DNA from 2 places in the Rhodococcus sp. NPDC057529 genome. Region 1 is predicted to be linked to the other one. Evidence: predicted binding sites of a transcription regulator. Region 1 holds the regulator's gene; the other holds the start of a gene.
The links. The regulator HspR, encoded in region 1, represses chaperone genes until heat shock. The targets are predictions, from matches to a motif close to ANNTGAGTNNNNNNNACTCANNT.
Positions count from the first base shown of each region.

Region 2: a site for HspR is predicted at 3,520-3,542, ahead of dnaK (molecular chaperone DnaK). Genes of this name have one in related genera too.

Region 1 covers NZ_JBHVEY010000002.1:394,500-401,835, reverse strand. Annotated here, with positions in the region: gene ACFU5V_RS04890 (type 1 glutamine amidotransferase domain-containing protein) at 1-207, shown strand, start outside; gene ACFU5V_RS04885 (sensor histidine kinase) at 223-1,410, opposite strand; gene ACFU5V_RS04880 (response regulator) at 1,412-2,047, opposite strand; gene ACFU5V_RS04875 (hypothetical protein) at 2,311-2,787, shown strand; gene ACFU5V_RS04870 (hypothetical protein) at 2,835-2,981, shown strand; gene ACFU5V_RS04865 (heat shock protein transcriptional repressor HspR) at 3,072-3,479, opposite strand; gene dnaJ (molecular chaperone DnaJ) at 3,479-4,663, opposite strand; gene grpE (nucleotide exchange factor GrpE) at 4,686-5,336, opposite strand; gene dnaK (molecular chaperone DnaK) at 5,333-7,177, opposite strand.
Region 2 covers NZ_JBHVEY010000003.1:28,388-35,723, reverse strand. Annotated here, with positions in the region: gene ACFU5V_RS06135 (DnaJ C-terminal domain-containing protein) at 1-852, opposite strand, end outside; gene grpE (nucleotide exchange factor GrpE) at 933-1,604, opposite strand; gene dnaK (molecular chaperone DnaK) at 1,601-3,451, opposite strand; gene ACFU5V_RS06120 (hypothetical protein) at 3,993-4,316, shown strand; gene ACFU5V_RS06115 (serine hydrolase domain-containing protein) at 4,869-6,422, opposite strand; gene ACFU5V_RS06110 (alpha/beta fold hydrolase) at 6,422-7,336, opposite strand, start outside.

The sequences.
Region 1 (7,336 bases):
ACGCTCGTCGAAGCCGATGTCGTCCGCGGCCGCACCCTCACGTCGTATCCGAGCGTGCGCACGGACATCCGCAACGCCGGCGGAACCGTCGTCGACGAGGAAGTGGTGGTCGACAACGGATTGGTCTCCAGCCGCAACCCGGACGACCTCCCCGCGTTCTGCGCGAAGATCGTCGAGGAATTCGCCGAGGGCCGCCACCCGCGGTGATCCATCCGCTGGTCGTCATCCGGCATCGGGGACCGTCACCACCACCCGGGTGCCCGATCCGGGCGAGGACGTGACGTCGAAGGTGCCGCCGAGGCTCTCGACCCGCACGATGTGCGACGCCAGTCCGATGTGCCCCTGCGCCACCCGTTCCGGGACGACGGCGGGATCGAATCCGGTGCCGTCGTCGGCGACCGTCAACGTGGTACGCCCGCCGGCGCGGGTGAGCGCGAGTTCGACCTTCGTGGCACGCGCATGCTTGGTGACGTTGGTGAGCAGTTCCCGCGCCACCCGGTAGAGCAGCTCCTGGCAGTCGGGGTGACCGACGTCGTCGAGGCTCACCGACATCTCGATCTCACCGCGCCGGGAGAACAGGTCCGCGAGTTCCCGCAGCGCCGCGGTCAGGCCCAGCTGCGCGAGTACCTGCGGATGCAGGGTGGTGACGGTGGAGCGCAGTTGCGCCGCGGTCTCGCGGAGGGCGGCCTCGGCGGCGTCGAGCTGCGCGTCCGGGTTCCGCTCCAGTGCCTCTTCCACATCGAGCCGGGCCGCGAGGACATTCTGCAGGGGCCCGTCGTGGAGGTGCTCGGCGAGTTGCCGTCGCTCGCGTTCCTCGGCGCCCATCGACTCCGCGATCAGCTGCCTGCGTACATCCATCAGTGAGATGACGGTCGCGGAACGGCGCACCAGCACGTACGACAATGCCGTCGTCGCGGCCGCGAGCCACAACAGGAAACCGAAGTAGAGGTACACCTCGTCGGGGAACCCCACGAGGTCGTCGCGTTTCGAGTAGACGACCCACACCACCTGGTACCCGACTGCCGTGCAGACCCCGACGATCGCCGTCAGCCGCGGCCGGTACTGGAACGCCACCGAGATCGGCAGCAGGAAGAACACCGGCAACAGCACCGACGTCGCGCCGCCCGACGCGATGCACAACGCCACCACCGCCGAGACGTCCGCGGCGGTGGACACCCAGCCTGCCCACGGCCCGACGTCCCGGACGAGGACGAAGATCAGCCAGCCGGCCGCGAGCAGCGCATATGCGATCAGCAGCCCGGCGAACACGTCGGGCTGCCAGTGCGTCACGCTGATCACCGGCCCGAGCAACGCCATCAGCCCGATCAGGGGGAGCCGGAGAATGGCGGTCACCCGGACCGCCTCGGTGGTGTAGCGGCGAACTACGCGACTCTGCGACGTCTCGCGCACGTCACTCCAGCAAACCGCGTCGCATCGCCTCGGCGACGGCGGCCGCGCGGTCGCTCACCCCGAGTTTCTCGTACAGCCGCTGGACGTGGGTCTTGACCGTCGACGGTGCCAGGTACAGTTCGCCGGCGATCGTGGGAATGCTCTGGCCGCGCGCGATGAGCGCCAGCACCTCCTTCTCCCGGCCGCTCAGCACCGGCCCCACCGGTTCGCTGCGGCGGCGCACCTCGCCGGCCAGCCCGACGGCGAGGGAGGCGGGCAGGACGTCGCGGCCCTGCGCGCAGTCCAGGACCGCTTTCACGATCTCCGCCCGCGTCGACTCCTTCGGCAGGAATCCCGCCGCCCCCTCCTGCAATGCGTGGTAGACGATCGCGGACTCGTCGTGCGCCGACAGCAGCAGCACCCGGGTGGCGAGTTCGGCACGACGCACGGCCGCCGCCACCTGCGAACCGTCGAGTTCGGGCATCCGATAGTCGAGCAGTGCGACGTCGGGGGCGAGTTCGCGGATCAGGGCGAGCGCCGCCGCACCGTCGTCCGCCTCACCGACCACGTCGATGTCGCCGCTCGCGAGGAGGGCACGGACGACACCGTCCCGGAAGATCGGGTGGTCGTCTCCCACCACTACCCGCACGCCGGTCACGGCGCGGTCCGGTCCGGGTCGACTCCGGCGAAGTCCATTGCTCACTTTCTCACGAGACCGGGCCCGCGCGGAGCACTTCGCGGCGCCGGTGTCCCCTGATCGGAGGACACCGGATTCATCCCGCCCTCGGTCCCGTCGGTGGACAGACTGCGGCGCGCATACGCGACATAGTTGATGCACACCGGAAAACGGGGAGATCGGAAACCGAAACCCCCACGGCCCCAGACATTCCCCCCAAGAGCCACAACTCAGGAGAAGCCATCATGCGCACCAACGCCCGCCGCCGCATCGCCCTCTTCATCGCACTGCCCGCCACCGCGCTGGCCGTCACCGGATTCGCCGTCGCGGCCGCCGGGGTCGCCACCGCAGGCACGATGCCGACGTCGGGACCGACGATCGCGATGACGATCAGCAACGACACCGACCTGCCGATGGTCCTCGCCGGATCGTCGAACCCGTACGGGCAGTGGATGCAGGCGCCGTCGGACTACCTCGCCCCGCACAGCAGCCAGATCGTGAAGGCATACTCCAACGACCCGAACGGCGTCGAGGTGGACGCCACCTACGCGCTGCCCGGTGGCGCCCAGGCCGTGTTCCGCGCCGACAACTACAACAACATGACCGACGTGGACGGGACCCGCATCGACGGCAACTTCGGCCACGGCTACGGCATCAGCAGCTGGATCGATTCGGGCTACCCGAACATGAACGCCGGCTACCACCTGTACGGACAGCCCTGATCGACGACCACACCCAACCACCGAACACTCGCCGAAGGACCGAGACCATGATCATGCACGTCACCGAAACCCCCACCCCCACCGTCTCCAAGGCACTGTGGAGCACCGAGGAGATCAAGGCACGACTCGAGCAGATGGACATTCCACGCTCACACACCCGCCGCGGCCCCCGCTGGGGCAGCCGCGACCGATAAGCCGGGGGGCTGGGGATGCGGTGTCGCACTGATCCACTCCGACTTAGATCAGTGCGACACCGATTCCGGTTCACACGGCGGAACGCCCGGTCAGCGCTGGTGCCGCGGCTTCCACACGACGAGCGCGTTGCTCCGCGGGATCGGCACCAGGTCGCGCCGGTAACCGGCGTGGACCTTCGAGATCTCCTCCGCCAGCTCACGAACCCGGTGCTGCAGAGCCTCCACCTGGTTGGTGAGTTCGATGATCCGCTTGATCCCGGCGAGATTGACACCCTCGTCCTGGGAGAGTCGCTGCACCTCGCGGAGCAACGCCACATCCCGCGGCGAGTAGCGTCGCCCACCCCCGGACGTGCGGTGCGGGGTGACGAGCCCGAGCCGGTCGTAGTTGCGCAACGTCTGGGCGTGCATCCCCGCGAGTTCCGCGGCCACCGAGATCACGAAGATCTGGGCATCCGGATCAACGGCGGTTTCGCGTGGATCCTCGGTCGTGTCGCTCATCAGGCACCAGCCCACCCGGCCCTCGGATCGAATCCGCTGGCCTTCTCTGCTTCCAGATAGGTCTTCAGTGCTTCGGTGGCCGGGTCGTCGAGCTTCTGCGGAACGGCGACCTTGACCGTGACCAGCAGGTCACCGGCGCCACCGGCACGCTTGGGGACGCCCCGGCCGCGCACGCGCAGGATCCGGCCGTCCGCCGTGCCCGCCGGAATCTTCACACCGACCCGGCCCTCCAGGGTGGGGACGGAGACGGTGGTTCCGAGCACGAGCTCACCGTAACTGACGGGGACGACGAGGGTGAGGTCGTCGCCGTTGCGGCCGAACACCTTGTCGGGACGCACCCGGACCGTCACGAACAGGTCGCCGGACGGCGCGCCGCGCAGGCCCGCCTCGCCCTGGCCTGCCAACCGGATCTTCTGCCCGTCACTGACACCCGCGGGGACGCGGACGGTGATGGTGCGGGTGCGGTTGGTGACGCCGTTGCCGTGGCACACCTCGCACGGCGAGTCGATGATGGATCCCGTGCCGCGGCAGTCGTCGCACGGCTCACTGAACCCGAACGCGCCCTGGTTGCGGCTGACGATCCCGGTCCCGTTGCAGCGCGGGCAGACTCGCGGACTGGTGCCCGGCTTGGCACCGCTGCCGTGACAGGTGGTGCACGGCGACGGGCTGGTCAGCCGCAGCGGGACCGTGACACCCAGCGTGGCCTCGCGGAATTCGAGGGTCGTCTCCGTCTCGACGTCGCTGCCACGGCGGGGACGGTTGGTGGTGCGGGTGCCGCTGCCGGCGCCGGCGCCCCGGTTGAACAGCCCGCCGAAGATGTCGCCGAGGCCGCCGTCACCGGCCGCCGCGCCGCCGCCACCGAACAGGTCGTTGATGTCGAATCCGCCCTGACCGAAACCGCCGGCCCCGGGGTTGAATCCGCCGCCGCCCTGGCCGAAGCCGCCGCTCGCGAACAGCCGACGGGCCTCGTCGTATTCCTTGCGCTTGGCCGGATCGGACAGCACGGCGTGTGCTTCGCTGACGGACTTGAAACGCTCCTCGGCCTTCGTGTCGCCGGGGTTCGCGTCGGGGTGCAGGTCGCGGGCGAGCTTGCGGTACGCCTTCTTGATCTCGTCCGCGGATGCGTTGGACGAGACGCCCAGCTCCTTGTAGAAGTCCTTTTCGATCCACTCCCGCTGGCTCACTGGGCGTCTCCTCCTCTCGCTCTTACTCTTGTTCCGACGCGGCGGGCTTCGCCGCCCCGTCGGGGGTGTTCGCGTCGGCATCACCGGCGCGGTCGATCACAGCTACCATCGCATGCCGCAGGACGCGATCACCGAATTTGTAGCCCTTTCGCATCACCGTGCCGAGAACGGGGTCGTGACCCTCGCCCTCGTGCTGCACCGCCTCGTGCAGCGCCGGATCGAATGCGTCGCCCTCGGCACCGAACTCGCTCAGACCGAGCGAGGTGAGGGTGCCGGTGAGCTTGTCCGCCACACCCTTCAGCGGCCCCGAGTCGAGGTCGCCGTGGCTGCGGGCGCGGTCGAGGTCGTCCAGCACCGCGATGAGCTCACCGACGACGGACGCTTTCGCGTTCGCGATGTCGGCCTGCTTGTCGCGCTGGACGCGGCGACGGTAGTTCGCATACTCCGCCTGCAGTCGCTGCAGGTCGGCGGTGCGCTCCGCCAACTCGTCCGTCTCCGGTGCCGCCGTCTCCGGCAGGGCCCCTTCGTCCACCGAGCCGGGCTGCGGAGCGGCAGCGGTGCCCGAGAGGGGCTCCACTACCGGTTCCGCGTCCCGAGTCTGACCGGTCTCGGGGTCGATCTTCCGCTTGTCCACGAAAGTGACCGGTTCCTGCTCGGTGTTGTCGGACGTCACTTCTTCTCCGCGTCGGACGGCTCGTCCACGACCTCGGCGTCGACGACGTCGTCGGCACCGCTCGCGCCGGAGCCGTCGGTGTTGGCGGCTTCCTCGGCGGCACTGGCCTCGTAGATCGCCTGGCCGAGGGCCTGCGACTCGGTGGCCAGCTTCTCGACCGCAGTCTTGACGGCCGCGATGTCGGTGCCTGCGAGAGCGTCGTTGGCTTCCTTGATGGCAGCCTCGACCTTCTCCTTGACGTCGGCGGGCACCTTGTCCTCGTTGTCCTTGATGAACTTCTCGGTCTGGTGCACCAGCGACTCGGCCTGGTTGCGCACCTCGGCCTCCTCGCGGCGGGCCTTGTCTTCCTCGGCGTGCGCCTCGGCGTCCTTGACCATCCGCTCGATCTCCTCCTTGGACAGACCGGAGCCGTCCTGGATCTTGATCGTGTTCTCCTTGCCCGTGCCCTTGTCCTTCGCGGTCACGTGCACGATGCCGTTGGCGTCGATGTCGAAGGTGACCTCGATCTGCGGCACGCCACGCGGGGCGGGCGGCAGGTCGGCCAGCTCGAACGAGCCGAGCAGCTTGTTGTGCGAGGCGATTTCGCGCTCACCCTGGAACACCTGGATCTGCACCGAGGGCTGGTTGTCGTCAGCCGTGGTGAAGGTCTCGGACCGCTTGGTCGGGATGGTGGTGTTGCGCTCGATGAGCTTGGTCATCACGCCACCCTTGGTCTCGATGCCGAGGGACAGCGGGGTGACGTCGAGGAGCAGCACGTCCTTGACCTCGCCCTTGAGGACGCCGGCCTGCAGGGCGGCGCCGACGGCGACGACCTCGTCCGGGTTGACGCCCTTGTTGGGCTCACGGCCACCGGTCAGCTCGCGCACCAGGTCGGAGACGGCGGGCATACGGGTGGAACCACCGACGAGCACGACGTGGTCGATGTCCTTGACGGCGATGCCGCTGTCCTTGATCACGGCCTGGAACGGCGCGCGGGTGCGGTCCAGGAGATCGGACGTGATCTTCTGGAATTCGCTGCGGGACAACTGCTCGTCGAGGAACAGCGGGTTCTTGTCCGCGTCGACGGTGATGTAGGGCAGGTTGATCGACGTGCTCTGCGACGAGCTCAGTTCGATCTTGGCCTTCTCGGCAGCTTCACGGAGACGCTGGAGGGCCATCTTGTCCTTGGTCAGATCGATGCCGTTCTGAGCCTTGAACTTGTCGACGAGCCACGTGACGATGCGCTCGTCCCAGTCGTCACCACCGAGGTGGTTGTCGCCGGAGGTGGCGCGGACCTCGACGACGCCGTCGCCGATTTCGAGCAGCGAGACGTCGAAGGTGCCGCCACCGAGGTCGAAGACCAGGATGGTCTGTTCCTTGTCGCCCTTGTCGAGGCCGTAGGCCAGTGCGGCCGCGGTGGGCTCGTTGACGATGCGCAGGACGTTGAGGCCGGCGATCTGGCCGGCTTCCTTGGTGGCCTGACGCTGGGCGTCCTCGAAGTACGCGGGGACGGTGATCACGGCGTCCGTGATGTCCTCACCCAGGTAGGCTTCGGCGTCGCGCTTCAGCTTCATGAGCGTGCGCGCGCTGATCTCCTGCGGCGTGTACTTCTTGCCGTCGATCTCCACGTTCCAGTCGGTGCCGATGTGGCGCTTGACGGAGCGGATGGTGCGGTCGACGTTGGTGACGGCCTGGTTCTTGGCGGGCTGGCCGACCAGCACCTCGCCGTTCTTGGCGAAGGCGACGATCGACGGGGTGGTGCGTGAACCTTCGGCGTTGGCGACCACTACGGGCTCGCCGCCTTCCAGTACAGACACGACCGAGTTCGTTGTACCGAGGTCGATACCGACGGCACGAGCCATAGTGTTCCTCACTTTCGTTTTGCAGTCCTGTGGGCAGGTTGTTCAGTACTGAACTGCGATGTTGGCGCTTAGTGAGCGCCCTCCGCTCAAGTTTGCACTCCGGGACCATCCGGAGTCAATTCGAACTTGAGTCGAGCACGCTCAATCTTGTCGTAAGGC
Region 2 (7,336 bases), on a different contig from region 1:
GAGGGTGGGCACGGACAGCACGGTCCCCAAGGCAAGTTCGGCGAAGGACACGGGAACGGTGACGGTGAGGTCATCGCCGCTGCGGGCGAACACCGGGTCCGGGTCCACCCGCACGGTGACATAGAGGTCCCCCGACGGTGCCCCGGCGAGACCTGGTTCGCCCTGCGCCGGTATCCGGACGCGTTGCCCGTCGCCCACTCCGGGCGGGACGTCGACGGAGATGGTGCGGGCACGGTCCTCGATCCCGACGCCGTGGCAGTGTGGGCAGGTCCGTTGCCGGGTTCCCGGTCGTGAGCCCGAGCCGTGACAGCTGGTGCACACCATCGGCCCACTCACCCTCAGCGGCAACACCATCCCGGCGACCGCCTCCCGGAAGGACATCCGGGTCTCGGTCTCGACGTCACTGCCCCGCCTCGGCCGGGCCGACGCCGCTCTGGTTCCGGCGCGCCGGAACAGGTCTCCGAGCACATCACCCAGCCCGCCCAGAGGATCGCCCACGGTGAAGGGTGAACGGCTCCCGAACAGGTCACCGAATTCGAAGCCGCCCGACCCGGCGCGCGCGGTCGTGGTGGTGCCAGCTTCGGGGGGAAAACCCGTCCTCGCGGACGCCCCGGATCGGAACAGCCGGCGCGTGCGATCGTAGTCCTTGCGTTTGGCGGGGTCCGATAGCACCGCGTACGCCTCACTGACGGCCTTGAACCGTTCCACTACCTGGGTGTTGTGCGGGTTTGCGTCCGGATGCAGCTCCCGGGCCAATGTGCGGTATGCCTTCTTGATTTCCTCGGCCGACGCCGTTGAAGGGACACCGAGAGCGGCGTAGAAGTCACGGGCGAGCCATTCCTGCTGCGTCACCGAGAATCCTCCTTTCCCTCTGCCGGTCGCCGGACGAGCTGCGCGCCAAGACCGGCGTTGTCGGGCTCATGGGCGGCGTCTCAGGAATCGTCGGCCGATGTTGTGCCCGTCACGTCCCCCGGCGGAGCGGGTCCCCCGACCACGGTGACTGTCGCGGTCCGCAGCACCTTGCCGCCACCGAATGTGTAGCCGCGTCGGAGCACCCTGTCCACGACGGGATCTCCCCCGGCGCCTTCGTGCTGGACTGCTTCGTGCAGGGTGGGATCGAAGCGGTCGCCCTCTTCACCGAATGCGACCACCCCCAGGCCGCTCAGGATCGCATCGAGTTCGGCCGCGATCGCGCGCAGTGGCCCGGTTTCGAGGTCGCCGTGCTCGCGGGCTCGGTCGAGGTCATCGAGGATCCCGAGAAACTTCGCCACCACCGATGCCGTCGCGGCCTCGACCGACAGGCGCCGGTCGCGTTCTATTCGGCGCCGATAGTTGGTGTACTCGGCTTGCACCCGCTGCAGATCAGCGGTCAACTCCGACACTCGATCAGGGTGTTCGCCGACGTCCCGATCGGGCCGGTACCCAGGGTGCATCTCGGCGTCCGGGGTGGCCGGGTCGGGTTCCCGTTGTGGGGTCGGGGTGACGGGCTCACTCGGGGTGTGCTCGCGTACCCGGCCGGTATCCGGATCGACACGGCGTTTGTCGGTGATCGAGATCGGTTCCCGCGGCGGCTTGTCGCCGTTGCGCCGCTCGCTGCTGGTCATCGGGTGTCCTCCCGTCCAGGTTCGTCCACCACCTCAGCGTCGAAGACTTCACCACCGGCCCCTTCCGAGGCGCCGTTCCCTCCACCGGTGGCCGCCGAATCCTTCGCCTGTGCGTCGTAGATCGCCTGGCCCAGGGCTTGCGAGTCGGTGGTCAGTTTTTCGATGGCTTCTTTGATGGCCGCGACGTCGCTGCCTTTCAACTTCTCTTGGGTATTCGCGATCGACGACTCGACCTTTTCCTTGACATCGGCGGGCACCTTGTCCTCGTTGTCCTTGATGAACTTCTCGGTCTGATACACCAGCGACTCGGCCTGGTTGCGGACCTCCGCTTCCTCTCTGCGTTGAGCGTCCTCCGCGGCATGCGCCTCGGCGTCCTTGATCATCCGGTCGATCTCCTCCTTGGACAGGCCCGAGCCCTCCTGGATCTTGATCGTGTTCTCCTTACCGGTGCCCTTGTCCTTCGCGGTCACGTGCACGATGCCGTTGGCGTCGATGTCGAAGGTGACCTCGATCTGCGGCACACCACGCGGTGCCGGCGGAATCCCCGCCAGCTCGAACGAGCCGAGCAGCTTGTTGTGCGAGGCGATTTCGCGCTCACCCTGGAACACCTGGATCTGCACCGACGGCTGGTTGTCGTCAGCCGTGGTGAAGGTCTCGGACCGCTTGGTCGGGATGGTGGTGTTGCGCTCGATCAGCTTGGTCATCACGCCACCCTTGGTCTCGATGCCGAGGGACAGCGGGGTGACGTCGAGGAGCAGCACGTCTTTGACCTCGCCCTTGAGGACGCCGGCCTGCAGGGCGGCGCCGACGGCGACCACCTCGTCCGGGTTGACGCCCTTGTTCGGTTCCTTCCCGCCGGTCAACTCGCGCACCAGATTCGTCACGGCGGGCATACGGGTGGAACCGCCGACGAGCACGACGTGGTCGATGTCCTTGACGGCGATCTTTGCGTCCTTGATCACCGATTGGAACGGCGCGCGGGTGCGGTCGAGGAGATCGGACGTGATCTTCTCGAACTCGCTGCGGGACAACTGCTCGTCGAGGAACAGCGGGTTCTTGTCCGCGTCGACGGTGATGTAGGGCAGATTGATCGACGTGCTCTGCGACGAGCTCAGTTCGATCTTCGCCTTCTCCGCGGCCTCTCGCAGCCGCTGCATCGCCATCTTGTCCTTCGTCAAATCCAACCCGTTGTGCGACTTGAATTTCTCGGCCAGCCACTTCACGATCCTGTCGTCCCAGTCGTCACCACCGAGGTGGTTGTCGCCGGACGTGGCCCGGACTTCAACGACGCCGTCGCCGATTTCGAGCAGCGAGACGTCGAAGGTGCCGCCACCGAGGTCGAAGACCAGGATGGTCTGTTCCTTGTCGCCCTTGTCGAGGCCGTAGGCCAGTGCGGCCGCGGTGGGCTCGTTGACGATGCGCAGGACGTTGAGGCCGGCGATCTGGCCGGCTTCCTTGGTGGCCTGACGCTGGGCGTCCTCGAAGTACGCGGGGACGGTGATCACGGCGTCCGTGATGTCCTCACCCAGATACGATTCCGCGTCCCTTTTCAGTTTCATCAGCACTCGGGCGCTGATCTCCTGAGCGCTATATTTCTTGTCGTCGATTGCCACATGCCAGTCGGTGCCGATCTCCCGTTTCACCGACCGCACCGTCCGGTCCACATTGGTGACTGCCTGGTTCTTGGCTGGCTGGCCGACCAGCACCTCGCCGTTCTTCGCGAACGCCACGACCGACGGTGTCGTGCGCGAACCCTCCGAGTTGGCGACCACCACCGGGTCGCCACCCTCGAGTACACACACCACCGAGTTCGTGGTCCCCAAATCGATTCCCACCGCGCGAGCCATGACCGCCTCCAGCACCACACCGGGCGGGCATGGTCCTTCGCGGAACCGCTAGACATCACACCCACCGAACTTGAGTGTTATCGACTCAATTTTCCCTCGGAGCCAAAATGCGGTCAAGGAGAAAAATTGAGCGTAGGACGCTCAATATTAAGACCTGTGTGTCCGTCAGATACCGCGGCACCACCACTTCCGACCTCACCGACGAAAGCAAGAACACGATCCGTGCGCGGGCTGGAGGACCGGGGCACCCCGTCGAACCATGGGGTCGAATATCGCCCGCACAACCCACCCGGAGGCGATGGTGCCGACGACCACCGGTGGGAGCCGCCGGGCACGGACATTGCCGCGAGCCGCGCGGCGACCTGCCAGCGCAGCGGGTCCGGAGCGCACACACGCACACCGTGCCGTCCGCTCGGACGCGGCCCCGCGAGTGGTGAGATCGAACCGTTGACGAAGCGGGACGGCTGCACCCTGACGTTGGGCCAGGCCTGTGTGAATCGGCGGGCGGTGCGGTAGCTGCGGAATCATGGGAAGGTGAACGATGAGCAGCTGGCCCTACTGGTTTGAGATCGCCGTGATCTGCGGGATCACCGCGGTAGGCACCATCGTGTGGGGACATTGGGAGGAGCACACCCCGAAATGGCGGCGGATCGGGAAGATGGTCGTGTTGTGCGTGCTGTCGGTCCTCGTCTCCGCCACGGCCGGGCGATTCTGGTTCTTCGTGCTGCTCGGCGCCTTGGCCATGATCGTCCTGCTGGTCCACGCCTGGTGGCTTCCACGGAAAGGCATCAATGGTTGGACCGGTGAGCCCCGCGAGAAGTACTACGCCCTCCGCGGCTGGAAGTGGCCGCCGGAGCGACGGTGAAAATCGTTGGCTGAGCGTCAGGGCGTGTCGCGCCTCTACGGCGTCGATCAATACCAAGTTTCTGCGGTATCGAGGCGTCCCGGTTCGGCAGTCAACGACGTCTCACTTGGTGGCACCGTGCGTGTTGTTGCGCCGCCCGCTCCCACCCTGAGCAGCAGCCTCGCGCCGGCACCCCCGCCGCCGGCCACCATGATCAGCTCCGAACCGATCGCCCCCGCACCCGAGGTTCTCGCGCCGGACGACACTGCACCGAGCACAGGTGTAGGCACCGGCGGCGGGAACGGCAACCAAGGCAACGGCCAAGGCGGCAACGCCGGCCCAGGTAACGGGAACCAAGGAAACGGCAACGGGAGCAACGGAAACGGGAACGGAAACAACGGCGGTGGTGGACGGGGCAACGGCGGCGGGAACTGAGCCAACCGTCCATTGCCCTCGCCGCCACCGCGAGGAATGGACGTCGCCGCTTCCGCGGGTTCCGGAATAGGCGATCAGGAACCCTGAACGGCGCTTTCGCATTGCGCCACCGGCGTTTCCCGGGGGTGGTTCGGCTATTTACTGCAGGTGCCGGTAGAGCCGTCCGTGGTTGCTGAACCAGGCGACATTCCCATCGGACCCCCGAAGGAAGTTGGATCGGGTGCCGGTGGGTTCGAGGTCGGGGCCGAGGTCGAGCCCGTAGTCGGTCTTGTACAGCGCAAGACCGAGATTCGGGGCTGTCTGCTCATCCGGCAGGTAGGTGGCATCCGGGGCGTCGCTCATGTTGCCGACGAGCTGGCCGTCTTTGCCGCGGAAGTGGATCACGACGGTCCCCAGGGTGCCCGACTGATCGATGTCGTCAGTGGCGTACGCGCCCTCGTAGGGCGCCAGCTCGGCCGTGCTCAACTTCTGGGGCGTCGCGGGCAGGTTACCGATTCCGGCGAAGCGGCGAAGCGACCAGTCCTCGGCGAACAGTTCGTTGAGCAGTTTCCCTCCGCCCTCGGAATTGGTGAGCACGGTCATGGCGAAGTTACGGCTGGGCACCATGAAGAACCCGGATCGTTGACCCGCCCAGGTTCCGCCGTGTTGGACGATCGTCTCGTTCTCCGCGGACGGCCGCAGCATCCATGTCACTCCCACGCCGGTGAGTTCGACCTGAAGTGTGCCGCCGACGCCTGGATTCGAACGCATGGCGATGAGCGAGTCTTTGCTCATCAACCGATCTCCGTTGGGTGTCGTGCCGTCGCCGAGGTGGAAGCGCGCGTAGCGCACCTGATCCCGCACGCTGGAAATCAACGATCCGGTCGGGTTGCAACTGCGTGGGAAGAACCAGAAGCCCGGATCCACAACGGCTTTTCCGTCGTCGACGTTGTGTGAGGCGGCGATATTCTGGCCGACTATCTGGTCCGAGAAGAAGCGGGTGTGACTCAACTCGAGCGGGTCCAGCAGCATCTTCTGGACGGCGTCCTCGTAGACCGATCCGGTCACGGCCTCGACGATCCGCCCCGCCACAACCAACCCCGCATTGTTGTAGGCGAAGACCGTGCCCGGCGGCGTCTTCTGTGGGAGCCGGGTCATCGACGCCACGAACTTGGTTATCGCGTCGTCACCTCGACCGAAGTCCTGGAGATCGTCACCGAGCCAACCCGACGTGTGGTTGAGCAGTTGTCGCACCGTCGCCGTGGCGCCGGCGTCGGGATCGGCGACCGCGAAATCGGGCAGATACCGGCGAATCGGTGCCTCCAGATCGACCTTGCCCTCGTCGACGAGGCGCATCACGGTCGTTCCGGTGAACGTCTTCGTCGTGGAGCCGATCCGGAACAGGGTGTCGCCGTCCACCGGTGTCGGGTGGTCGACATTGGTGACCCCGTAACCCTTTATGTACTCCTCGCCGTCGGCAATGACGCCGACCGCAACGCCAGGGATCGCGTAGTCCCGCATCGCCTTGTCGATCTTGGCGTCGAGCTCGTTGAACGCGTCCTTCGCGTTCGCGGGGACGCTCGTCGCTGTGGTGGTCGACTCCGTCGACGAACATGCCGGCGACACGAGCACCGCCAACCCGGCGACCGCCCCGCCGAGAACCGCCCGACGCGACAACCGAGGGCCACCGACGGCGAACACCTCGGTCGTCATCAGCGTGGCGGGAGAATGTCGTATGCCGGCAGTGGCGTCGTGTCCGTGCAGGATGTGTCCGGCTTCTCCGGATCGTCGAAGAACGACGCGATGATCTCGGCTCCGCACGGTGGCTCTGCATACACACCGTGTGCAGCTCCGGGCACTACCGCGACTGTGGATTGCGAGAGATCCTTCGCGATGTAGTCGCCCCACACCGCTCCGGTCTGCCCGTCGTAGGTACCCGACAGCACGAGCGACGGGATGTCACTGACGGTGATGTCTCGGATCGAGTCAGGGGCCTTCGGCACGTCCCACACCTCGCAGGCGTCGCGCAGGAACGGCAGCTGTGGCGCTTGGGCCCGAACGGACTCCGGGAGTTCCGGGAATTCCTTTTCCGCCTGTTGCATCGACTGTTCGACGGTCTCGAACGGGATCCATTCGCGGCACCAAATGCTCAGGGTGAGGCCCCACTGCAGGACGCCCCTCTCCGGATGCCCCCACACCTCGGCCCACCGCGACGCAATGGGCTGCGCATTCCCGTGTGCGAGCTCATCGACCGTTGACGGGAACTCTGTCGGCAGATGGGTGGCCACGGGGACAAACCAGTTCAGCAGCATTCCGCCGTCGACGACAACCTTCGTCTCTCCAACGCCCTCGACGTTGACCGTCGTGGTGATGGGCTTCGCTTCCAGCTCATTGACCAGCCGGATGAACGTTGCCCCCAGGTCGGGATAGCGTTCGTTGCATGTCGGCTGGTCCTCGCACGCCTCGACCATGTTGTCGAATGCTTGGCGAGCGCTGGCCCAGGTCCACCCCAGGGCACCAACCGATGGAGGCGTCACTCCGTCGAACGCGATCGACTCGATCGCGTCGGCGTCGTGACGCATGTAGATCAGCGCAAGGTCGGTACCGTACGAGTGGGAGAACACATT